4 regions of the Pseudarthrobacter woesei genome follow, and region 2 is predicted to be linked to each of the others. Evidence: riboswitches for the same ligand, from Rfam matches in the RefSeq annotation. Region 2 holds a riboswitch; each other region holds the start of a gene.
What was found. A riboswitch is a leader RNA that binds a small molecule or an ion and turns the genes downstream of it on or off. The one in region 2 is predicted to bind thiamine pyrophosphate.
Positions count from the first base shown of each region.

Region 1: it holds a riboswitch for thiamine pyrophosphate, as region 2 does, so the genes downstream of both, ACZYZE_RS11050 (ECF transporter S component) here and thiC (phosphomethylpyrimidine synthase ThiC) in region 2, are expected to answer to the same signal.
Region 3: it holds a riboswitch for thiamine pyrophosphate, as region 2 does, so the genes downstream of both, ACZYZE_RS16105 (bifunctional hydroxymethylpyrimidine kinase/phosphomethylpyrimidine kinase) here and thiC (phosphomethylpyrimidine synthase ThiC) in region 2, are expected to answer to the same signal.
Region 4: it holds a riboswitch for thiamine pyrophosphate, as region 2 does, so the genes downstream of both, thiO (glycine oxidase ThiO) here and thiC (phosphomethylpyrimidine synthase ThiC) in region 2, are expected to answer to the same signal.

Region 1 covers NZ_JBVAYU010000006.1:202,515-208,190, reverse strand. Annotated here, with positions in the region: gene ACZYZE_RS11080 (Na+/H+ antiporter subunit D) at 1-228, shown strand, start outside; gene ACZYZE_RS11075 (Na+/H+ antiporter subunit E) at 225-770, shown strand; gene ACZYZE_RS11070 (MrpF/PhaF family protein) at 767-1,045, shown strand; gene mnhG (monovalent cation/H(+) antiporter subunit G) at 1,035-1,457, shown strand; gene ACZYZE_RS11060 (DUF4235 domain-containing protein) at 1,489-1,752, opposite strand; gene ACZYZE_RS11055 (heme-degrading domain-containing protein) at 1,790-2,368, opposite strand; TPP riboswitch at 2,540-2,683, shown strand; gene ACZYZE_RS11050 (ECF transporter S component) at 2,751-3,398, shown strand; gene ACZYZE_RS11045 (ABC transporter ATP-binding protein) at 3,421-5,031, shown strand; gene ACZYZE_RS11040 (energy-coupling factor transporter transmembrane component T family protein) at 5,028-5,676, shown strand, end outside.
Region 2 covers NZ_JBVAYU010000003.1:386,619-392,294, reverse strand. Annotated here, with positions in the region: gene ACZYZE_RS07190 (VOC family protein) at 304-1,179, opposite strand; gene ACZYZE_RS07185 (amidohydrolase family protein) at 1,262-2,365, opposite strand; TPP riboswitch at 2,441-2,548, shown strand; gene thiC (phosphomethylpyrimidine synthase ThiC) at 2,543-4,378, shown strand; gene ACZYZE_RS07175 (alpha/beta fold hydrolase) at 4,375-5,127, opposite strand; gene ffh (signal recognition particle protein) at 5,188-5,676, opposite strand, start outside.
Region 3 covers NZ_JBVAYU010000013.1:48,534-54,209, forward strand. Annotated here, with positions in the region: gene ACZYZE_RS16100 (Rne/Rng family ribonuclease) at 520-2,646, shown strand; TPP riboswitch at 2,777-2,874, shown strand; gene ACZYZE_RS16105 (bifunctional hydroxymethylpyrimidine kinase/phosphomethylpyrimidine kinase) at 2,885-4,471, shown strand; gene rplU (50S ribosomal protein L21) at 4,816-5,124, shown strand; gene rpmA (50S ribosomal protein L27) at 5,187-5,450, shown strand; gene obgE (GTPase ObgE) at 5,568-5,676, shown strand, end outside.
Region 4 covers NZ_JBVAYU010000020.1:8,511-14,186, reverse strand. Annotated here, with positions in the region: gene ACZYZE_RS18105 (RNB domain-containing ribonuclease) at 1-654, opposite strand, end outside; gene ACZYZE_RS18100 (ferritin-like fold-containing protein) at 696-1,367, shown strand; gene thiE (thiamine phosphate synthase) at 1,401-2,108, opposite strand; TPP riboswitch at 2,135-2,268, shown strand; gene thiO (glycine oxidase ThiO) at 2,262-3,611, shown strand; gene thiS (sulfur carrier protein ThiS) at 3,608-3,844, shown strand; gene ACZYZE_RS18080 (thiazole synthase) at 3,850-4,668, shown strand; gene ACZYZE_RS18075 (4a-hydroxytetrahydrobiopterin dehydratase) at 4,717-5,391, shown strand; gene ACZYZE_RS18070 (cytochrome c-type biogenesis protein) at 5,422-5,676, opposite strand, start outside.

The DNA.
Region 1 (5,676 bases), on a different contig from region 2:
GCCGGGAAGACCAACGTCACCCTGTTGCCGCGGACCATGGTGGGCTCCACCCTGGGACTGGTGGTCTTCGGCGTCGCACTGACGGTGTTCGCCGGGCCGCTGTTCCGGGTTGCGGACCAGTCCGCCGGGGAGATGCTGGACCGGACCGCCTACATCCAGGCCGTGCTGGGCGAGGACGCACCCGTCCCCGCGCTGTCACAGCCGCAGCATCCGGGGGATGGCAAATGAGCCGGAAGCGGATCTCGCTGCGCCAGGAACTGCCCCTGCTGGTCTGGCTGGTGGTTGTCTGGTGCTCCCTCTGGCAGGACTTCAGCCCGGGCAATCTGCTCTTCGGTGCCCTCATCGCCATCGTCGTGGCCAGGCTGTTCTACCTGCCCCCGGTGGAACTCGGCGGCCGCTTCAACCTGTTGCGGGCCATCCCGTTTGCCCTGATCTTCCTCGTCAGGGTCGTGGCAGCGAGCTTCCAAGTCCTGTACCTGGCCGTCGCCAAGGGTCCCAGGGTGATCAGCGCCGTCGTCGCCGTCCCGCTGCGGAGCCACTCCGACCTGTTGGTGACCGCCACCGGACACGTGATCTCACTGATCCCCGGCTCGCTCGTGGTGGACGTGGACCGGTCCACGTCGACGCTCTACATCCACGGCATCAACGTCCGTGATGCCGCGGATGCCGCCAAGCTCCGCAAGGACGTCCGCGACACCGAGGCCGGGCTGATCCGGATCATGGGCACGAAAGACGAACTATCCGCACTGAAGCAGGAGGCGGGCCCATGATGCAGCTTGTCCTGACCGTCACTTCGGTGGTGTTGTCCCTGGCCGCCGCGGGCGCCATCATCCGGATCTCGCGGGGCCCTTCGCTGCTGGACCGGGTACTGGCGGCCGACGTGCTGCTCGCCATCCTGGGCGCGGCGCTGTGCATCGACATGGCCGTGAACCGGCACCTGAACAACCTGATGCTGGTGGTGGCCGTGTCCATCATCGGGTTCATCGGATCCGTGACCGTGGCCAGATTCGTGGCCGACCGGCGGGAGCATACCCGTGAATCCTGAATCGTTCCCCGGCGACACCGTGATCGACGCCGTCTCGGCCGTCTTTATGGTGGTCGGAGCGCTGATGTCCCTGGCCGCGGCCGTGGGCCTGCTGCGCTTTCCGGACCTCATGAGCCGGATGCATGCCGCCACCAAGCCGCAGGTGCTCGGACTGTTCCTGCTGCTTTCCTCCGTGGGGCTGCAGATGCGCAGCTGGTGGGTGTGGCCGGTGCTCGTGGTGGCCTGGATCTTCCAGCTGCTGACCGTGCCGGTATCCGCGCACATGGTGGGCCGGGCCGGCTACCGCACCAAACACCTGCACCGCGAACTGCTGAGCAGCGATGAGCTGGAAGCCGTGGTGCAGCACGCGGCGAATACGCGCGGCCTCACGGACGACGGCGACGGCGGCGCCGCGCCTACCGACGAGCGGTGATGGCTAGACGATGCGCCCTAAACCAGGCGCCTTAAACCAGGTCTTGGGACTTGGCGAAGCGGGTGACAGCGCGCTGGGTGCCGCGGTTCGCGAGGACCTGGATGATGGCGCTGACCGAGGCGGAGATCAGCGCGAAGGTCAGGGCCGAGCGCAGGGTGGTGGGAACGTCGTCGTCGTGGCCCTTGGGCGGCTTGTTGCCGGTGGACTTCTCCCAGACGGTGTCGACGAGCTTGGTGCCGACGAAGCCGGCCAGCAGGCTGATGCCGGTGCCGAGCAGTTTGATGAAAATGTTCATTCTTCGCAACTCCTTGCGGGAGGAAACAGGGCTTCCCCTAGCCTAGCGTTCCCGGCCCGGTGCCGGGACCCCAGGCTGGCGGTCCCGTCTGGCCGAGGATTTCCGACAGTGCTTCCACCACCAGCTCATGATCGGCTTTCTGCGGCAAGCCCGAAACCGTGACAGTGGCTATGGCCCCGGTTCCCCGCACATAGATGGGAAAGGCGCCGCCGTGCGCCGCGAACACCTGCTGGTCGAACCAGGCGTTGTCCTCGATCCTCCCGCCGGCAGCCCGCGCCCGAAGACCCACGAGCAGGGACGGGACTTCGTAGCGGACGGCCGTGCGCTGCTTGGCCCTGATCCAGCGTTCGTTGTCCGGGGTGGCACCCTCCAGCGCCGCGTGGAAGAGCACCTGCTCACCTTTGGTGATGTCGATGGCGATGGGGTGCGAGCGTTGCCTGCCGAGTTCGACCAGGAGGAGCCCGAGGTCCAGGGCATCGTCTTTGCTGAACGACTGGAATTGCAGCTCGTCGATTTCGGCCAGGATGCGGCCGATGAGTGCCGCGAGGGATCCGTGCGGCTGGGGTTCCGCGGAGTCCGGGTCGTAGCCGGGGGAAGACTCTGGTGGGTTGGTCATGTGATCCAGCCTCCGATACTTGGCCGTCTTTGGCCAGCCCTGCCGGCTCTGCGAACCGGGGTGTCCGGCCGGGTGGAACCTGCGGCAGCGCGGGCCGCAGGATTGTGACGGCGGGCCACGGAATTCGCGGCGCAGCGGGTGTAAACTAGGCAACGCCCACAAGGGCGATCTTTAATACGACAGGGGAGCGCCGCCGTCGGGCATCACTGGAGAAATCCAGCGGAACCGCAGGTGGGCGCTGAGAGTGCGGACAGCCGCAGACCCTCGAACCTGATCCGGTTAGTACCGGCGCAAGGGAGTCGAGTTCTCAGAGTGCCCGGAGGGGCGGCGGAAGCCGTGACCCGCCGGGACACTCTCCCCTCCTGTTCCTCAGGAGGACGACATGACTGATACATCCGCAAAGCATGGTTCTGCACGGAAGGTACCCACCCGGCCCGGTCACAACTGGCGTGTGGTGGATATTGTGGTGGCCGCGTTGATCGCGGTGGCCGGGGGCGTAATTTTCTGGGCCTGGTCCCAGGGCGCCAACCTCATCTCCGCCCCCGTCAACGCGTTCTACCCGCCGCTGACCGGGCTCTACGCTGGTGGCTGGATGATCCCGGCGGTGCTGGGCATGCTCATCATCCGCAAGCCGGGCGCCGCCCTGTTCTGCGAAGCCGTGGCCGCCACCGGCGAGCTCATTATGGGCTCGCAGTACGGCACCACGGTGCTCATCTCCGGCCTTCTGCAGGGCCTCGGCGCGGAACTGGTGTTCGCCGCGTTCGTTTACAAGAAGTTCAACCTGCCGGTGGCCCTGCTGGCCGGTGCCGGCGCGGGCCTGTTCTGCGGACTGAACGATTCGTTTATGCCCTGGGGCTGGAATATTGCGTACGCCGGCGGCGACAAGCTCGCCTACATCATTTTCACCGCCATCTCCGGCGCCCTGATCGCCGGCGGACTGTCCTGGCTCGCCACCCGCGGGCTGGCCAGGACCGGGGTGCTGAGCTCCTTCGCGTCCCGCAAGGCCGCATCGGAACCCGTCTTCTCCTGATAGCCATAGCCGCACACGACTGATGACATCTGAGACGGCCGGCCGCCCGGCCGCGATCACCGCGCGCGGCTGGGGCTGGCGGCACGCAGGGAGGGCCAAACCTGCCGTCAGCGGCCTGGACCTGGACATCCGGCCGGGCGAACGCGTGCTGCTGCTGGGGCCCTCCGGCGCCGGCAAATCCACGCTGCTCCATGCCCTGGCGGGGGTGCTGGGCGATGGTTCCGCCGGTGACGCCCCGGCGGACACCGGGGACTCGGACGAGACCGGCAGCCTCCTGATCGACGGTGCCCCGCCGCGGGCACAGCGCGGCCGGGCCGGGCTGATGCAGCAGGATCCCGAGACCCAGGTGGTGCTCTCGCGCCTCGGCGACGACGTCGCGTTCGGTGCGGAGAACCTGTCCGTGCCCCCGGCGGAGATCTGGTCCCGGGTAGCGGAAGCACTCGACGACGTCGGGCTGGGCCGGCTGCCGCTCGACCATCCGACGTCGTCTCTCTCCGGCGGCCAGAAGCAGCGACTGGCGCTCGCCGGCATCCTGGCGATGCGCCCCGGGCTGATCCTGCTGGACGAACCCACCGCGAACCTGGACCCCGCCGGCGTCCTGGAAGTCCGCGACGCCGTGGGTCGCTGCCTGGACAAGACCGGCGCAACCCTGGTGGTGGTGGAGCACCGGGTCTCGGTCTGGAAGGGCCTCGTGGACCGGATTGTGGTGCTGCAGCCAGGATCGGCCACCGACGCCGCCGTGCTGATCGACGGTCCGCCGGACCGGGTCCTGGCACAGGCACGGGACATGCTCACAGCTGCGGGCGTCTGGGTGCCGGACTATGTGCCGCAGACCCGGGCACGCACCACGGAAGGTTCCGGCAGCGGCACCTCCGGGGCCGGATCCGCGGGGAATTTGCTGCTCGCCGCCGGGGACCTCGCTGTCTCCCGCGAACGTCCCCGCCGGGCCGGTCTCCGCGGCGGGTTCCGCACCGTCGCGCCGGAACCCGTGCAATCCGGCATCACCGCCCGGATCCGCGCCGGAGAAGCGCTGACCATCACGGGCCCCAACGGCTCGGGGAAGTCCACGTTCGCCCTGACCCTGGCGGGCCTGCTCGCGCCGGTGTCCGGCAAGGTGTCCGCCACACCGGAACTGAGCGCAGGCGCCGGGATCGATCCGTACACGTGGAAGGCGCAACAGCTGATCGCCAGGATCGGCACCGTATTCCAGGAGCCTGAGCACCAGTTCGTCACCGGCCGTGTGCTTGACGAGCTGATGTTCGGGCCCCGGCACCTGGGCCACGGCGAAGATCGGGTGGACGAACTGCTGGAACGACTGCGGCTGACCAAGCTCGTGGACGCCAACCCCTACACCCTCTCCGGCGGCGAAAAACGGCGCCTCTCCGTGGCCACTGTGCTCGCCGCGCACCCGCGGGTGCTCGTCCTGGACGAGCCGACCTTCGGCCAGGACGCCAACACCTGGGCCGAGCTTGCCTCCTTCCTCTCCGAACTTCTCGACGCAGGCACCGCCGTCGTATCCGTGACGCACGATGCGGAATTCACCGAAGTCCTGGGCGGCACCGAGCTCAGCCTCCGTGCCCCGGAGTGCGAAGGACCTGGGCACCGCGAACCGGGGAAGGTGGGCGCGCCATGAGGGAAGAGCAGACGCTGCGCGGAAACCACGCACTCCTGACCCGCGCCAACCCGCTGGCGAAGTTCGCCGCCGTCGTGCTCATCACGATGGTCCTGGCGCTGTCCATCGACTGGGTGTCCGCCTCGGTGGCGCTCACTTTCGAGCTGGCGCTTTTTCCGCTGGCCGGGCTGACCCTCGGCCTGCTCTGGCAGCGCGGCTGGCCGCTGGTCCTGGCGTCGGCCCTGGGCGGGTGGAGCACGACGATCCTGGCGCCGGATTCCGGGGGCATACTGTTCGACGCCGGGATCTGGTCCATCAGCGAGGGATCCCTCGAGCTGGGGCTGGGTTTTATGCTCCGCGGACTGGCGATCGCCCTGCCGGCAGTGCTGCTGATGAGCTGCACCGACCCCACTGACCTCGCCGATGCCCTCGCGCAGAACGCGAAACTTCCGCACCGCTTCGTCCTGGGCACGCTGGCCGCGATGCGGCTCGTGGGGCTCATGGCCGAGGAATGGCAGACCATCGGCATGGCGCGCCGTGCCCGCGGCGTGGGCTCCCGCGGAAATCCGGTGCAGCGGCTCCGGGCCACGCTGGGGCAGAGCTTCGGGCTGCTGGTCCAGGCGGTCCGGCGTGCCTCCCGGCTGGCGGTCACCATGGAGGCACGGG
Region 2 (5,676 bases):
TCCCCTGACCGCCACCAATGGACATATTGCCGCTATGTCCAGTGCTGGCCGCCTGCGCTGGACATGTCCCTTGGGCCACGTCGGCGGACCTGGGGCATGTCCCGCGGGGGCTGTGAACGCTGGACATGTCCAGTGGCCATGAGATCAATGTGGCCCGTTCCGGGGATGTTGACCTCGGACTCCCTCACGGAACCCGTCCCCTCGCAGCCAGGACAATGCCACGCCATGCGCTCGAAGATGGACTGCGCTTGCGGGACGATCCTGGCCACCTTCCCGTGTTCCCACGCCGTTAATGGCGGACACTCAGCGGACGGCGACGCGGATCCGGTTGCGCCACGGGTCCTCGAAGCGCAGTTCGGCTCCGGTGTGGTGCGAGGGGACCCCTGCGGTCTTGAGTCGGTCAGCAAGGGCGCCGACGTCGTCGCCGGCCGGTACTTCGATCAGCACCTCGCCGAGGCCCAGGGTGTCCCGGCGGGGTCCGGCGCCGCGGCTGTTCCAGACGTTCATGGCCATGTGGTGGTGGTAGCCGCCGGCCGAGACGAACAGCGCCTGGCCGTGCCAGCCCGCCGTCTTTTCGAAGCCGAGGGTTCCGACGTAGAAGTCCTGGGCTGACTCGACGTCGCCGACCTGCAGGTGGACATGTCCGATGCCGGCCTCGGCCTCGCGCTGCCCGGTCACGGATTCCTCGGTGAGGAACTCGTCGAGGTAGCGCTGCGGCGGGAGGGCCAGGCTGTCCATGACCACGTTCGTGCCGTCCCAGGCCCAGGCCTCGCGGGGACGGTCCCAGTAGAGCTCGATGCCGTTACCTTCGGGATCATTGAAGTAGAAGGCCTCGCTCACGAGGTGGTCCGCACTGCCGGTGAAGGACTGGGGCTCGTACCGGGCGGCGGTGGCGACAGTCGCGGCCAGGGAGGGCTGATCCTCGAACAGCAGGGCCGTGTGGAAGAGGCCGGCCTCGCCGCGGGACGGGACGCTGAGCCCCGGCGCCGGGGCGAGGTGGACCAGCGGCTTCAGCCGGCGTCCGAGGTAGAGTCCGCCATCCTGCTCGGCCACGATGTCCAGGCCGAGGGCGCGCTGGTAGTAGTCCGTCATGACCGTCATGTCGCCGACCTTGAGCATCACGGTGCCCATGGTGAGTTCGGCGGGAAGAAGATCCTGGGTGCTGGCTTCTGCAGTCATGTGATCGCTCCGGTGCTTGTGGCGGCCACCGTCCTTCGATGACCTTTCATAGAGCTAAATTACTTGAAGCTTCAATTTATTCCTAATAAACCGGGGTTTGTTCCCGGCGGACCAGTTCTCCGCCCAGCACGATGTGCTTGAGCTCGTGCAGCGTGGCCAGATTGCTGCGCGGGTCTTCGGCGCAGACCAGGACGTCTGCGCCGGCACCTTCGCTGATGGCGTCCGCACCAAGCCATGCCCGCGCACCCCAGGCGCCGGCGTCGAGAGCGGCACTGGCAGGCAGGCCGGCGTCGTGCAGTGCCTGGATCTCGTCCACGATCCGCCCGTGCCTGATGACGCTGCCGGCGTCCGTTCCGGCATAGATGGTGACGCCGGCCTCGAAGGCCTCAAGGACCCGTTCGGCGCGGCGCTCCCAGAGTGAACGCATATGGGCGGCGTAGCGGGGGAATTTCGCGCCGGCCTGGTCTGCGATGTCCGGGAAGGTGGCGATGTTGATCAGGGTGGGGACGATCGGCACGCCCTGCTCGACGAAGCGGGGCACATGCCGGGGCAGGAGGCCGGTCGCGTGCTCGATGCAGTCGATCCCGGCGTCGAGCATGTCATCAAGGGTGTCCTCGGCGAAGCAGTGCGCCGTCACCCGGGCACCTTCATCGTGGGCGGCCCGGACGGCGTCCTGGAGCACGGCGGCGGGGAAACAGGGGGTGAGGTCGCCGGCGCCGCGGTCGATCCAGTCCCCCACGAGCTTGACCCAGCCATCGCCGGCGCGGGCCTGCTTGCGCACCGCCTCCACGAGGCCGTCCGGTTCCACCTCGACGGCGAAGCCGCGGAGGTAGCGCCCGGTGCGGGCAATGTGCCGGCCCGAGCGGATGATGCGCGGCAGCTCCGGCCGCTGCTGGAGCCAGCGCGTGTCGTGCACTGCCCCGGCGTCGCGCACGAGCAGGGTTCCGGCGTTCCGGTCCGTGATGGCCTGCTGTTCGGCCAGCTCTGCCGGGACATCACCGCCGGGGCCCAGTCCGATGTGGCAGTGGGCATCCACGAGCCCGGGAATGACCCAGCCATTCAGCACAACGTCCGGCGCGGCGGCCGGACGGTCGAAGGTCAGCAGGCCGTCCACGGACCAGAGTCCGCGGCGTTCCTGGTCCGCGGCGGTGAGGATGGGGCCGCTGAACTCGATGATGCTGATCATGGCTTAGAGCCTAATCCCAGGATTGACGGGCGCCGTCACACGCGGAGACGTTCCGGACCCCTGTGGTAGCTTCGTGTACGACCACACGGGTGCCCCTGCAGGGGCTGAGATCGGGCTGACGCAGCCTGCGACCGTTGAACCTGCCCGGGTAATGCCGGCGAAGGAAGTGAGTATTCCGTGAATACGCAATTGACACAGCACAGCCCTGCCCACAACCAGGGGCTCCAGGACCTGCCCGTCCACGTCCGGTCCGCGGCCCCCGCACAATCGCTTGAGTCCCACTCGCTGGCGTTCACCACGGATGACCAACACGGCCTCCGTGTCCCGGTGACCGAAATCGCGCTCGCGGATTCGCCCGGCGGCGCAGCCAACGCCCCGTTCCGGGTGTACCGCACCGCCGGTCCGGGCAGCGATCCGGTCCGGGGGCTGGAGCCGTTCCGCGCCCCGTGGATTGAGGCCAGGGCGGACACCGCACCCTACGCCGGCCGGGAACGGGAGCTGCTCGACGACGGCAAGTCCGCTGTCCGCCGGGGAGCGGCGTCGGCCGAGTGGCGGGGCGGACGGCCGATGCCGCGCCGCGCCGTCGACGGCCGGACGGTGACGCAGATGCGCTACGCCCGGGACGGTTTTATTACCCAGGAGATGCGGTTCGTGGCCCTGCGCGAGAACTGCGACGTGGAGCTGGTCCGCTCCGAAGTGGCGGCGGGGCGCGCCATCATTCCCAACAACGTCAACCACCCCGAATCGGAGCCGATGATCATCGGCAAGGCCTTCCTGGTGAAAATCAACGCCAACATCGGCAACTCGGCCGTGACCAGCTCCATCGCGGAGGAAGTCGACAAACTCCAGTGGGCCACCCAATGGGGCGCGGACACCGTCATGGACCTCTCCACCGGGGACGACATCCACACCACGCGGGAATGGCTCATCCGCAACGCCCCCGTGCCCATCGGCACGGTACCGATCTACCAGGCGCTGGAGAAGGTCAACGGCGAGGCCAATGCCCTGACGTGGGAAATCTTCCGGGACACCGTGATCGAACAATGCGAGCAGGGGGTGGACTACATGACTATCCACGCCGGAGTGCTGCTGCGCTATGTGCCCCTGACGGCCAACCGGGTCACCGGCATCGTGTCCCGCGGCGGCGCGATCATGGCCGGCTGGTGCCTGGCGCACCACGAGGAGAACTTCCTCTACACCCACTTCAATGAGCTGTGCGAAATCTTCGCCCGCTACGACGTCGCCTTCTCCCTCGGTGACGGGCTACGGCCCGGCGCGACGGCGGACGCGAATGACGCCGCCCAGTTCGCCGAGCTGGACACCCTTGCCGAGCTCACGCAGCGGGCCTGGGAGTTCGATGTGCAGGTCATGGTGGAGGGCCCGGGGCATGTACCGTTCCACCTCGTCCGGGAAAACGTGGAGCGGCAGCAGGATCTCTGCAAGGGCGCCCCGTTCTACACACTGGGGCCGCTGGTCACCGACATCGCGCCCGGCTATGACCACATCACCTCGGCGATCGGGGCGACGGAGATTGCCCGCTACGGCACCGCAATGCTTTGCTACGTGACGCCCAAGGAACACCTCGGGCTGCCGAACAAGGACGACGTCAAGACCGGCGTGATCACGTACAAGATTGCCGCCCATGCCGCCGATCTCGCCAAGGGCCACCCTGGTGCCCACGAACGCGACGATGCCCTGTCCAAGGCGCGCTTTGAATTCCGCTGGCGGGACCAGTTCGCGCTGTCCCTGGATCCCGTCACGGCCGAGGCCTTCCACGATGAGACCCTGCCGGCGGAACCGGCCAAGACCGCGCATTTCTGCTCGATGTGCGGGCCGAAGTTCTGTTCGATGCGGATCAGCCAGGACATCCGGGACGAGTACGGCTCCGCGGACTCGCAGGCCGCACTGGCCGAACTCGCGGCCGGAATGCGCGCCAAGAGCACCGAGTTCCTGGCATCCGGCGGCAAGGTCTATCTGCCGGAGCCTTCCGTGGGCGGACCCGCAGCTGTCTAGGAAGCCTGTGAGTGCTGGCTGCGGCTGACCCCGGCAATGAAGGACCGGATGGCGCGGTCGCCGTCAGCAGAGTCCTGGGGCCGGTGCCCTCCCGCAGCGGTGCGGTGCAGGGCGCCGGTCTCGCGCAGGTAACCCGCGATCTCTTCGTATAGCGGCTCCCAGCCGCCGGTCAGGACCAGGGTGGGCACGCCGGGGACAATCTGCAGCGGGGCTTCCCACGGCGGGGCCTGCAGGCGCAGCCGGCGGGTTTCGCGCGGGTCCGCCGGCGCGGCGCCTGCGGTGCCGGGGACTTGTGCGGGATCCGAGACGGCAAAGGCCCGGCGGACGAATTCGCGGTGGAAGTCCTCATCGCTGAGGTGGTGGCGGACCTCGAAGAGCGGCTGCATCAGGGCACGGTGCGCGGCCGTCGCCGGGAGTTCGGCGGTGAGCGAGAGGCAGAACGGTTCCACCAGGGTGAGGGACTGCACAAGTTCGGGGCGTTGGACGGCGGCCATCATCGCCGCGATGGCACCCTGCGAATGGGCCACGACGTGGCCGCCGGCCTCGCCGCGGCCGTCGTTGGCCAGGGCACCCAGCACGATGGCGGCGTCGGCGGCGAAGTCCGTTTCAAGCGGCTCCGCGACGGCGTCAAAACCGTGCCGGCGCAGGAACAGCGCGTCGTAGTTCAAGGCCATCCCGTGCTGTTTCGGCCACGCGGCAGCACCGAAACTGCCAGCCCCGTGGACGAAGACTACGCGCTGCTTGAACATGCTCTAACCCTATGACACCGGCCCGACATTACGGCCGGCGACATAGCGGCGGGAGGCTGTCTACTTGCTGCCGCCGAGGAACTTGTCAAAGCCCTTCGGGAGGTTCAGCTGGGAGGGATCGAAGTCTGCGCCCGGCTGGCCGAAGGCTGCCCCGGTGGGCAGGGCCTTGGGTCCTGCGGCACGCCGCGCATCGGCATCCTTGAGTTCCTGTGCAGCCTTGGCCGGGTTGCCGGAGCGGGCCTTCTTCTTGGGTGCGTTCTTGGCTCCCTTGCGGGCGCCGCCGCCGCCCATGCCTGGCATTCCCGGCATTCCCGGCATGCCGCCGCCGGCCGCCATTTTCTTCATCATCTTCTGGGCCTGAAGAAAGCGCTCCAGCAGGCCGTTGACCTCGGAGACGTGCACGCCGGAACCACGGGCAATACGGGCGCGGCGGGAGCCGTTGATGATTTTCGGGGCAACACGTTCGTGCGGCGTCATGGAGCGGACAATAGCCTCGACGCGGTCGATTTCGCGTTCGTCGAACTGTTCGAGCTGCTGCCGGATGTTCTG
Region 3 (5,676 bases), on a different contig from region 2:
GCCGTCACCTCGATGCTCTTCCGGGCCCCCGACTTGACCGCCGCCGTGCGTCCGGCACCGGCCGCCGCCGCCGCCGCCGAAGAAGCCGAAGATGAAGAAGGCGAAGAGGTCGACGGCCGCCGCCGCCGCCGCAGCCGTGGCCGCCGTGGCCGCAGCCGCACCGGCGAGGCCGAGACCGAAGGCGAAGGCGAAGGTTTCACCGAGGAAGCCGAAGAAGGCTCCGAGGAGACCCTGGCGGACGGCGTGACCTCCCGCCGCCGCCGCCGCCGCCGCCGCGGTGACCAGGACCTGGAGCTGACCGGCGGGGGAGACGACGACCCGCCCAACACGGTGACCCGCGTCCGTGCGCCCCGCGCCGCCAGCGAGCCGCCCGTCAACAACCGGGTCACGTCCGTCAAGGGCTCCACCCGGCTCGAGGCGAAGAAGCAGCGCCGCCGCGAATCCCGCGACACCGGCCGCCGCCGCACCGTCATCACCGAGGCCGAATTCCTGGCCCGCCGCGAGTCCGTGGACCGCCAGATGATCGTCCGCCAGCGCGACGACAGAATCCAGATCGGCGTCCTCGAAGACGGCGTCCTGGCCGAGCACTTTGTCTCCAAAACCCAGCAGGATTCCCTGATCGGCAACGTCTACCTGGGCAAGGTCCAGAACGTGTTGCCCTCCATGGAAGCCGCCTTCGTTGACATCGGACGCGGCCGCAACGCCGTGCTCTACGCCGGTGAGGTGAACTGGGAGTCCGTTAACCTCGAGGGCAAACAGCGCCGGATCGAGAATGCGCTGAAGTCCGGCGACTCCGTCCTCGTCCAGGTCACCAAGGACCCGGTCGGCCACAAGGGCGCCCGGCTCACCAGCCAGATCTCGCTGCCCGGCCGCTACCTCGTGTACGTGCCCGGCGGTTCCATGACCGGCATCTCCCGCAAGCTGCCCGACGTCGAACGCAACCGCCTCAAGCGGATCCTCAAGGACCGGCTGCCGGAAGACGCCGGCGTCATTGTCCGCACCGCGGCCGAGGGTGCATCCGAGGAAGAGCTCACCCACGACATTAACCGCCTCCGCGCGCAGTGGGAAGGCATCGAGGGCCAGTCGACGTCGAGCAAGCTCCTTGCCCCGGAACTGCTCTACGGCGAACCTGACCTGACCATCAAGGTGGTCCGCGACGTCTTCAACGAGGACTTCTCCAAGCTGATCGTCTCTGGCGAGGAGGCCTGGGACACCATCGAGGCCTACGTCACCTATGTGGCGCCGGACCTCGTGGGCCGGCTGGAAAAATGGACCAAGGACACGGACATCTTCGCGGCCTGGCGCATCGATGAGCAGATCCACAAGGCACTGGACCGCAAGGTCTTCCTGCCCTCCGGCGGTTCCCTCGTGATCGACCGCACCGAAGCCATGACCGTGGTGGACGTCAACACCGGCAAGTTCACCGGCAGCGGCGGCAACCTCGAGGAAACCGTCACCAAGAACAACCTGGAAGCGGCCGAGGAAGTCGTCCGGCAGCTCCGGCTCCGCGACATCGGCGGCATCATCGTGATCGACTTCATCGACATGGTGCTCGAATCCAACCGTGACCTTGTGCTGCGCCGCATGGTGGAGTGCCTGGGCCGGGACCGGACCAAACACCAGGTGGCGGAGGTGACCTCGCTGGGCCTCGTGCAGATGACGCGCAAGCGGATGGGCACCGGGCTGCTGGAAGTCTTCGGCGAACAGTGCGAAACCTGCGCCGGCCGCGGGATCGTCACCCACGACGAGCCGGTGGAACACCGCCGGGCCAACACCGTCGCCGCCGAACACTACGTCCCGCGGGCCGAGAGCCAGCCCGCGGCACGGACCGAGCGCAAGGGCCGCCGCCGCGGCCGGGGCGGCCAGGGCGCGGACGACCAGTCCGCCCCGGCAGCAGTCCACGCCGAGCCCACCGAGGCCGAGCGCCACGCCAAGGCCGAGACGACCCGCGCCGCGCTGGCGAATATTGCTGCTGCGGCGCACGCCGCCCACCTGCACGACGGGGAGGCCGACGCCGGAACCCGCCAGGCCGACGCCGAGACGCGCCGGGCCGCGGTCGAGGCCGTGGCGCAGTTCGCCGCCACGGAGGAAGCAGCCGGACGGCCCGCTGCCGTACTGACCTTCGGCGGCGAGCAGGTCGCCTTGCCGTTCGTTGAGCACGCTGACGACACCCCGGCACCGGCCCTGACCCTGGACCTGCTGACCGAAGCGTTCGCCCAGCTCGGCGAACCCGGGGACAGCAAACCGGCCACAGGCCGGACGGACGCAGACCGGACCGAAGCCGCCAAGACACCGGCCGCCAAGACGCCGGCCGCCCGGACAGCTACGGCGGCTCCCGCCCGCGCGGGCGGCACCGGACCCGGACGTGCCCAGGGACCCGGTTCCCAGACCGAGGCTGAGGCCGAGGCCGGCACGTCCCGCGCCCGCCGCGGACGCCGCAACCGGAGCGCCAGCCGCGCCCAGGGTGCAGCCAACGCGACGTCTGTTGAACACCGGGAGGCAACGGAGCACCGCGGGGCGGCCACGCAGGCCGCGGCAGGTGCGGTGCACGAGGCCAAGGCCCCGGCCGCCGCACCGGCAGCAGCGAAGCCGGCCGCGAACGAGCCGATCATCCTCGGCGTCGGCGTACCGGCGTCGGAGCTGTAACAGCCCAGTAGCCCGGTAGCTCAGCACGTCAGCAGTTCAGCAGGACCGCGGGTGCGGTCCGGACCCGGTGTAGCAATACGCCAGGTCCGGACCGCACCCGCGACTTCGTTAAGCGATACGGCTAGGCTGTAGCACTGACACGGGGTGCCGCGCATCGAGCCGGCTGAGATCCAGACCCGTTGAACCTGTCCGGTTAGCACCGGCGAAGGGATGTCTCGTGGCTTCATCCTCCGTTGCAGTGTCCACTTTTGCGGCCTCACTTCTTCCGCACGCCCCGCGGACCGCCGGGCCCAGGATCCCGCGCGTGCTTGCCATCGCTGGCTCGGACCCCTCCGGCGGGGCAGGCATCCAGGCCGATCTCAAGAGCATTGCCGCGCACGGCGGCTACGGCATGGCGGCGATCACGGCCCTAACCGCCCAGAACACCAGGGGCGTCAGCGCCGTCCACGTCCCGCCGGCGGCCTTCCTGACCGCCCAGCTGGAGGCGGTCAGCACGGATATCAGTATCGACGCCGTCAAGATCGGCATGCTGGGGGACACCGACGTGATCGACGCCGTCCGTGGCTGGCTCGACAAGACACGGCCCGGCGTCGTGGTCCTTGACCCGGTGATGGTGGCTACGAGCGGCGACCGGCTGCTGCAGGAGTCGGCCGAGGCTGCCCTGCACGCGCTGCTTCCCTATGCTGACCTGATTACGCCCAACCTTGCGGAGCTGGCGATCCTGCTGAAGGAACCCGTCGCCGCGGACTGGAACGGGGCCCTGGCCCAGGGTAAGCGGCTCGCCGCACTGGCCGGCACCACGGTCCTCGTGAAGGGCGGCCACCTCGACAGTGGTGCCGGCGCGGGGGGCGGTTACGCCGACGTCGGCTGCCCCGATGCGCTCGTCAACACCGGCGGACTGCTCCGCCAGGACGTTGTGGTGGTGCCTGGGCAGCGAGTGCCCACCCGCAACAGCCACGGAACCGGCTGCTCGCTGTCCTCGGCGATCGCCACTGTGCAGGCCCGCGTGGGGGACTGGGAGGCGGCGCTCCGCGAGGTCAAGCCGTGGCTGGCCGGTGCGCTGCGCGATTCGGAGCGCCTCGGCGTCGGAACGGGAAACGGCCCGGTCCACCATTTCCACCATGTGCAGCACCTGACCGAGCACCATGCCGGCCCGCGGCAACACGTCCCGGCAGAGGGCGAATTCGCCGTCGCGCTGCGAGACAGTGCTGCCGCGGACCTTGAGGCGATCTACGGGCTGGAGTTCATCAAGGCGCTGGCCGACGGTACGCTGCCGGAGAAGGACTTCGCTTACTACCTCGCGCAGGACGCCCAGTACCTCAACGGCTATTCGCGCGTGCTGGCCCGGGCGGCGGCCATGGCGCCCACCGAAGCCGAACAGCTCTTCTGGGCGCGCTCCGCGCAGAACTGCCTCGAAGTCGAGTCCGGGCTGCACCGGAACTGGCTCAGCACCCGCACGGCAGACCTGCGGCCGGGGCCGGTCACCAAGTCCTATGTGGACCATCTGCTGGCCGCCTCGGTCTCCGGCAGTTACGGGGTACTGGTGGCCGCCGTCCTGCCGTGCTTCTGGCTCTACGCCGAGGTGGGGGAATCCCTGCACGGAGAGTTCCTCGCCGCCGGGGCACCGGAAGCGCATCCCTATGCCGTATGGCTGAGTACCTACGCGGATGAGGAGTTCGCCGCAGCGACCCGGCAGGCGATCGCCTATACGGATGCGGCGGCCCGGCTGGCCTCGGGGCGTGAACGGGAGGCCATGGCGCTGGCCTTCCGGCAGTCGGCCGGCTATGAAGTAGAGTTCTTCGACGCGCCGAGGCTGCACGCCTGACGCGGACGGCCCGACGCAGCCTGTACGATAGTCGGGCACGGTTCCGGAAGTCGCAGCGGCACCACTCGGTCAATACCAAGTGGCGCCTATCACGAACTACCCGCCGGAACCAGCCTCATTTGCGACCGAAGGCGAATTTAGCGTAGTCTAGATCTTCGGTGCTTACGCCAACACTTGGGTTATGACCTTGAGGACAATCCGTTCAGTATTGTCCACGGGATAGCTCATGGGTTCCCCCGGGGAATCCACCGGCGTAGAGGCACAGCGTGAGCCGGACCAAATATCTTGGACCCAGGTTCCGCACGCAAATCTAGTAATAAACGTCGAGAGAAGTGAGTTCCCCAGTGGTGTACGCGATTGTCCGCGCAGGCGGCCGGCAAGAGAAGGTTTCCGTTGGAGACTTCGTTACCCTGAACCGCGTCCCCGGTGGAGCCGGCAGCACCTTTGAGCTGCCCGCACTGCTCCTGGTCGACGGTGACAAGGTTACGTCCGCTGCCGCGGACCTGGCCAAGGTAACGGTTACGGCTGAGATCCTCGAAGACCTTCGTGGTCCGAAGATCGTCATCCAGAAGTTCAAGAACAAGACCGGCTACAAGAAGCGCCAGGGTCACCGTCAGGAATTGACCAAGGTCAAGATCACCGGTATCAAGTAACTAACCGTTACTGTTCAGGTTTTCAGCAGATTCCCCAGAATTTTTAAGGCAGGCATTTTCAAATGGCACATAAAAAAGGCGCGAGTTCCACTCGCAACGGTCGTGACTCCAACGCCCAGTACCTCGGCGTCAAGCGCTTCGGCGGCCAGGTGGTTTCCGCAGGCGAGATCATCGTCCGCCAGCGTGGCACCCACTTCCACCCGGGCGCCGGCGTAGGCCGCGGCGGGGACGACACCCTGTTCGCGCTGGCCCCCGGCGCAGTCGAGTTCGGCACCCGCCGTGGTCGCCGCGTCGTGAACATCGTGGCTGCTGCAGCGGCAGAGTAACAACAAGCTGTAAATCGGTGGGGCGGGCCATTAGGTCCGCTCCACCGGTGTTTTAACCGCATTACAATCATCTTGGGCCACTTCGGGGGCCTAAGGAACAGCACTGAGGAGATCCACGTGGCGAGCTTTGTAGACCGGGTAGTACTGCACGTATCCGGCGGTACCGGCGGCCATGGTTGTGTCTCCGTCCACCGCGAGAAGTTCAAGCCCCTCGGCGGTCCGGACG
Region 4 (5,676 bases), on a different contig from region 2:
CTGTTCCGGCATGTTCAGGCTGGCGCCGCCGCGGAGCCGTTCCAGCTCCACCCGCTTTATCCCCACTTCCTTGAGTAGCTGCAGCACGGGAGCCGCGGTGCCGGCGTCGAGCTCGGCCTGGACACCCTTGTAGCTGAGCTTTGCCCGGCTGCGGACCTGCGCCCGGCGCACCAGCACGGCAGCGACCTCGGCGGCGGCATCGAGCTCGAATTCCCATACGAAGGCGGCACACAGCTGACCGGCGAGCAGGCTACCGGCTGCTTCGCTGATGACTTCCGGATGCAGCGGGATCCGGCCGTCCGGGGTGTAGAAGGTCTGGCCGCGGCGGCGGGTTTCGGCGTCGAGCGCCCCGCCGGGCGCCACAAAGGAGGGGACATCGGCGATGGCATAGAACACCTTGTAACCGTCGCCGGAGCGGTCGATGAAGAGGGCCTGGTCCAGATCGGTGGAGGACTCCGGATCGATGGTCACGAACTCGATATGCGTGAAATCCAACTCCGGCAGCTCGTGCCCGGCCACGGCCTCCTTGGCTTCCCGGAGCGCGTCCTTGGGGAAAGGTCCCGGCAGTTCCAGCGTGGTGCGCAGCGTGGTCAAGGCCGCGGCAAGCTGGTTCTCCTGCTGGTGGATGCCGGGGGTCAGGCGATGATGGGACACGAAAATCAGATTAGCCCGAATCCCGCGATTAGTCTTGGATCATGAGCACATCCCCGTCCGATCCTGCCCGCTACAACAGCTTCCTGATGGATCTGCTCGGTGTGATGGCCTACGGCGAGCTTTCGGCCTTCGAGCGGCTGTCCTCCGATGCCCGGTATTCGCCCACCCTGCACGACCGTGCGGTGCTTGCCCGGATCGCCGTGATCGAGTTCCAGCACTACGAACTGGTCAGCGCACGGCTGGAGGAGATGGGTTTTGATGCGGAGGCCGCCATGCTGGCCTTCCAGCCGTCCGTGGACCACTTCCACCAGCGCACCCGCCCGGCAGACTGGTTCGAATCCCTGATGAAGGCCTACGTGATCGACACGGTCTCCGCCGATTTCTACCGTGCCGTGTCGCGCCACGTCGACGACTCGACCCGGGAGCTCGTGGAGCGGATCCAGTCCGACGAAGCGGCCACCGCGGTGCTGCGCGAGCGTCTCAGGGAGGCCCTTGGACATGACCCGCGGCTGGCGTCGCGGCTGGCCCTGTGGGCGCGGCGGCTGCTGGGGGAGGCCCTGACCCAGGCGCAGCGGGTGGGCTCCGAGCACGCGTTCCTCGGCGGCCTGACTGGCGTCGACGAGGAACGGTCAAAGGAGCTGGTCCGCGGGCTGACGGCCGAACTGGCCGCCGGGCACTCGAGCCGGATGAAGCAGCTGGGGTTGACCGGCTGATCCCGATCAGGGCTCTGCCCCGGCAGACCCGGCTCAGGCCTCCGCGGCGTCGAGTGCGGCCAGCAGGGCGCGGGCGGCGTCCGCGGGATCATCGGCCTCGGTGATCGCCCGGACCACGACGATCCGGCGGGCGCCGGCCGCCACCACCTGCTCCACATTGCCCAGGTCGATGCCGCCGATCGCGAACCACGGGACCATGCCGTTGACGGTGCCGTCGGCCCCGTCGCGGACCGTGGACTCGGCCCGGCGGACAGCCTCCGCGGCATACCGCACCAGATCCAGCCCGACGGCGGCGCGCCCCGGCTTGGTGGGCGTGGCCCACACGGGCCCCACGCAGAAATAGTCCAGCCCGCTGCGGCCGGGGGAGGCGGCAATCGCGGCGTCCACTTGTTCGGGGCTGTGGGTGGAGAGTCCGATCGCGGTGCCCGTGCCGAGGATGGTCCGGGCAGCCTCAAGCGGGAGGTCCTTCTGCCCGATGTGGAATACCGGCGCCCCCGAAAGCGACGCAATGTCCGCCCTGTCATTGACCGCCCAGAGGCGGCCGTGACGCTGGGCGGCGTCGTGCAGCACCTCAAGCAGCCCGAGTTCCTCGGCCGCCTCGATGGACTTGTCGCGAAGCTGGATGATGTCGACGCCGCCGGCAAAGGCGGCATCAACGAAGGCTGCAAAGTCTCCGCGGTCCTTGCGGGCGTCGGTGCACAGGTAGAGGCGGGCGGTGGTGTGGACGGCATCCTTGCTCATGCCCCAAGACTAGTTCCTCTAAACTGGGGCCATACCGCGGGAGCCCGCTGCAACCGACCGCCACCGGTGTTCGGCGCCGGAGGGGCTGAGAGGGCGTCAGAGCCGACCGCTTGACCTGATCCGGCTAGTACCGGCGTAGGGAAGGAATCCTCGATGGTCCCACCATCCGCCCCGGCTGCTCCCGGGCTTCACGGCGCTGTTCATGACTCCACGGCCGGGAAATATTACGACGTGGCCGTGATCGGCGGCGGCGTGGTGGGCCACGGCATCGCCTGGGCCGCGAGGCAATCGGGCCGATCCGTCGCCCTGATCGACGACGCCCCCGGCAGCGGCGCCAGCTGGGCCGCCGCGGGCATGCTCGCCCCCGTGAGCGAACTCCACTATCGGGAGGAGGACCTCCTGGAACTTATGCTCGAATCCTCCCGCCTGTGGCCTGGCTTCGCCGCCGGACTCGACGGCAGCCCCGGGGGCCCCCGTCTCCCCGGGGAGACCGGTCCCCCCGGCGAGCCGGGAACGGGCACCGGCTACCTCACGACGTCGACCCTCGTCATCGGGGCCGACGCCGCCGACCGCCGGGCGCTCGCGGACCTGCGGGCGGTGCAGCAGTCGTGCGGCCTGACCGTGGAGCCGCTGACCGTCCGCGGGGCGCGCGGACGCGAACCCCTGCTCAGCCCGGGGATCTCCTGCGCCTTCGACATCCCCGCCGACCATCAGGTGGACCCGCGCCGGCTTCTTGCCCGGATCGCGGCGCTGCTGGCGGCGGGCACCCGGTACTCCGCTGTTCCCCGCCGCGCTGCCGGACTGCTCTGGGAGGGCGACCGCGTCAGCGGAGTCGGCCTGGCCGGCGGCGGGACGGTCCGGGCAGGGGAAACGGTGGTGGCCAACGGGCTGGGCGCCGCCGGGCTGGCCGGACTGCCGTCCGGGCTAAACCTGCCGCTCCGGCCGGTCCACGGCGACATCCTCCGGCTCCGGGTGCCCGCCCACCTGCGGCCGCTGCTGGGATCCACCGTGCGCGGCCTTGTCCGCGGGGTGCCGGTCTACATTGTCCCGCGGGAGGACGGGACGGTGGTGATCGGGGCGACCCAGCGTGAGGACGCTCTCTCCGACGGAGGCCGCGCAGGCGGCGCCGTCTCCGCCGGGGGCGTCTACCAGCTGCTGCGGGACGCGCAGCAGCTGGTCCCCGCCGTCGCCGAACTGGAGCTGCTCGAGGCGACCTCGCGGGCACGGCCCGGAACACCGGACAACGCCCCGCTGCTGGGCCGGGTGCGCGACCGGGCCCCTGGCCGCGACGGGGACGTCGGAGGCCTGATCATCGCCACCGGATTCTTCCGGCACGGCATCCTGCTGACCCCCGCGGCCGCGGAGATCTGCCGGGAGCTGCTGGACGGCACCGCGGACCCGCGCTGGGCGCGCTTCCGGCCCGACCGGTTCCCTGCCCGCTGCCCAAACCCCGGCCCCCATGACACCCGCCCGCACCCGGAGCACAGCAAGGAAACGGCATGAACATCAGACTCAACGGAACAGAGCACACGCTCCCCGACGGCGCCTCCGTCAGCACCCTGGTCAGCAAGGTCACCGGGCGCACGCTGGCCCCGAACGGCCAGTCCGCCGACGGCAGCAAGCTTGGTGTCGCGGTGGCACGCAACGCCGAGGTGGTGCCCCGCAGCCAGTGGCACGGCACCGCGCTCGCCGACGGCGATGACGTCGAGCTGGTCACGGCGGTGCAGGGAGGATGAGCAACATGGAAGCAACCACACGTGCAGCAGCCCCGGTGGTATCCCCGGGCATCAACGATCCGTTGACGGTCGACGGCGTGCAGCTGGGATCGCGGCTGATCATGGGCACCGGCGGGGCGCCGAGCCTGGACGGCCTCGGGGCCGCGCTCCTGGCGTCCGGCACGGAACTGACCACGGTGGCCATGCGCCGCTACTCGCCCGCCGAGGCCGGCTCGCTCTTCCAGCTGCTCGCGGACCAGAACATCCGGGTGCTGCCAAACACCGCGGGCTGCTTTACCGCCAGGGACGCCGTGCTGACCGCCGAGCTGGCACGCGAAGCCCTGGAAACGGACTGGGTGAAGCTGGAGGTGATCGCCGACGAGCACACCCTGCTGCCGGACGCCGTGGAACTGGTGGACGCCACCGAGCAGCTCGTAGGCCGCGGCTTCAAGGTTTTTGCGTACACCAACGACGACCCCGTACTGGCCCTGCGGCTGGAGAACCTCGGCGCCACCGCCGTGATGCCGCTCGGCGCGCCGATCGGCACCGGGTTGGGCATCCTCAACCCGCACAACATTGAGCTGATCGTCTCCCGCGCCTCCGTGCCCGTGGTCCTGGACGCCGGAATCGGGACCGCCTCGGACGCGGCCCTGGCCATGGAGCTTGGCTGTGATGCCGTGCTGCTGGCCACAGCCGTGACCCGGGCGCAGAATCCGGCGCTGATGGGGGAGGCCTTCAAGCATGCGGTGATCGCCGGTAGGCTGGCGAAAAGGGCCGGAAGGATCCCGCGCCGGGAGCACGCGCTGGCATCCTCCGCCATGGAAGGCCGGGCCGAGTTCCTCTAGGGGTTCTCCGGCCGGGCCAGCAAAACCGGACCAGCAGGGGAGCCAGCTATGGCAGCCACGGACGATGTTCTCAGCCGGAGCCGGATCGACGCCGCCCTGGCGGGCCTGCCGGACTGGAGATACCGCCTCGGCGGGCTGATGACGGTCTACAAGGCGCCCACGCCGGCCGTCGCGCTCGAGCTGATCGCCGCCGTCGGACGCTTGGCCGACGAACAAAACCACCACCCGGACCTCGACTGGCGCTACACCAGGGTGTTTCTTCGGTACAGCTCGCACGACGCCGGAGACGAAGTCACGCCGCGGGACGTCGCCGCCGCGGGCGCGGCCAGCGCGGCGGCAGCGGGGCTCGGCGCTGCCGCGGAACCGGGCCTTTACCGGACCGTGGAGGTGGCCATCGATTCTGCGGACCCGGCGGCGATTGCCGAGGTCTGGCGGGTAGCCCTCGGCTACCGCAAGGGCAGGTACGGCGATCTTGTGGACCCGTACGGGCGCGGCCCGGCCCTCTGGTTCCAGGCGACTTCAACGCCCAACGCCAACCGCCTCCACCTCGACGTCCACCGCGGCACGGCCGAGTCCGGGCCTGTGCTGGAAAAGACGGCAGCCACAGGGGCGTTAATGAACCGTGACCACGCACCCGCCTGGGTGGTGGTCACGGATGTACAGGGCAACAGGCTCTGCCTCGCCACCGAGGAGGGCCACGGACCGGACGTGCCATTGGCATAAGACCCCGGCAGCCCCATGGCCGGAGCAGTGCTAGAGCCGCAGGATGGCGGTGAGCCGGGCAGTGTCCTGGCTGGTGCGGTGCCTGCCGAGGTACAGGACCGCCGCCACAGCGGCGCCGGTGCCCAGCACCATCGGCAGGATCCACGGGATCCAGGTCAGCCCCGGCCGGTAGCCAAGCCCGGCCGCCATGAAGATGATCCAGCTGAGCATCCCCACGGTGACGGCGACCCCTGCCGGCACGCTGATGCCGTACTTGGCATGCCGTTTGTCATTGGCCCAGACCAC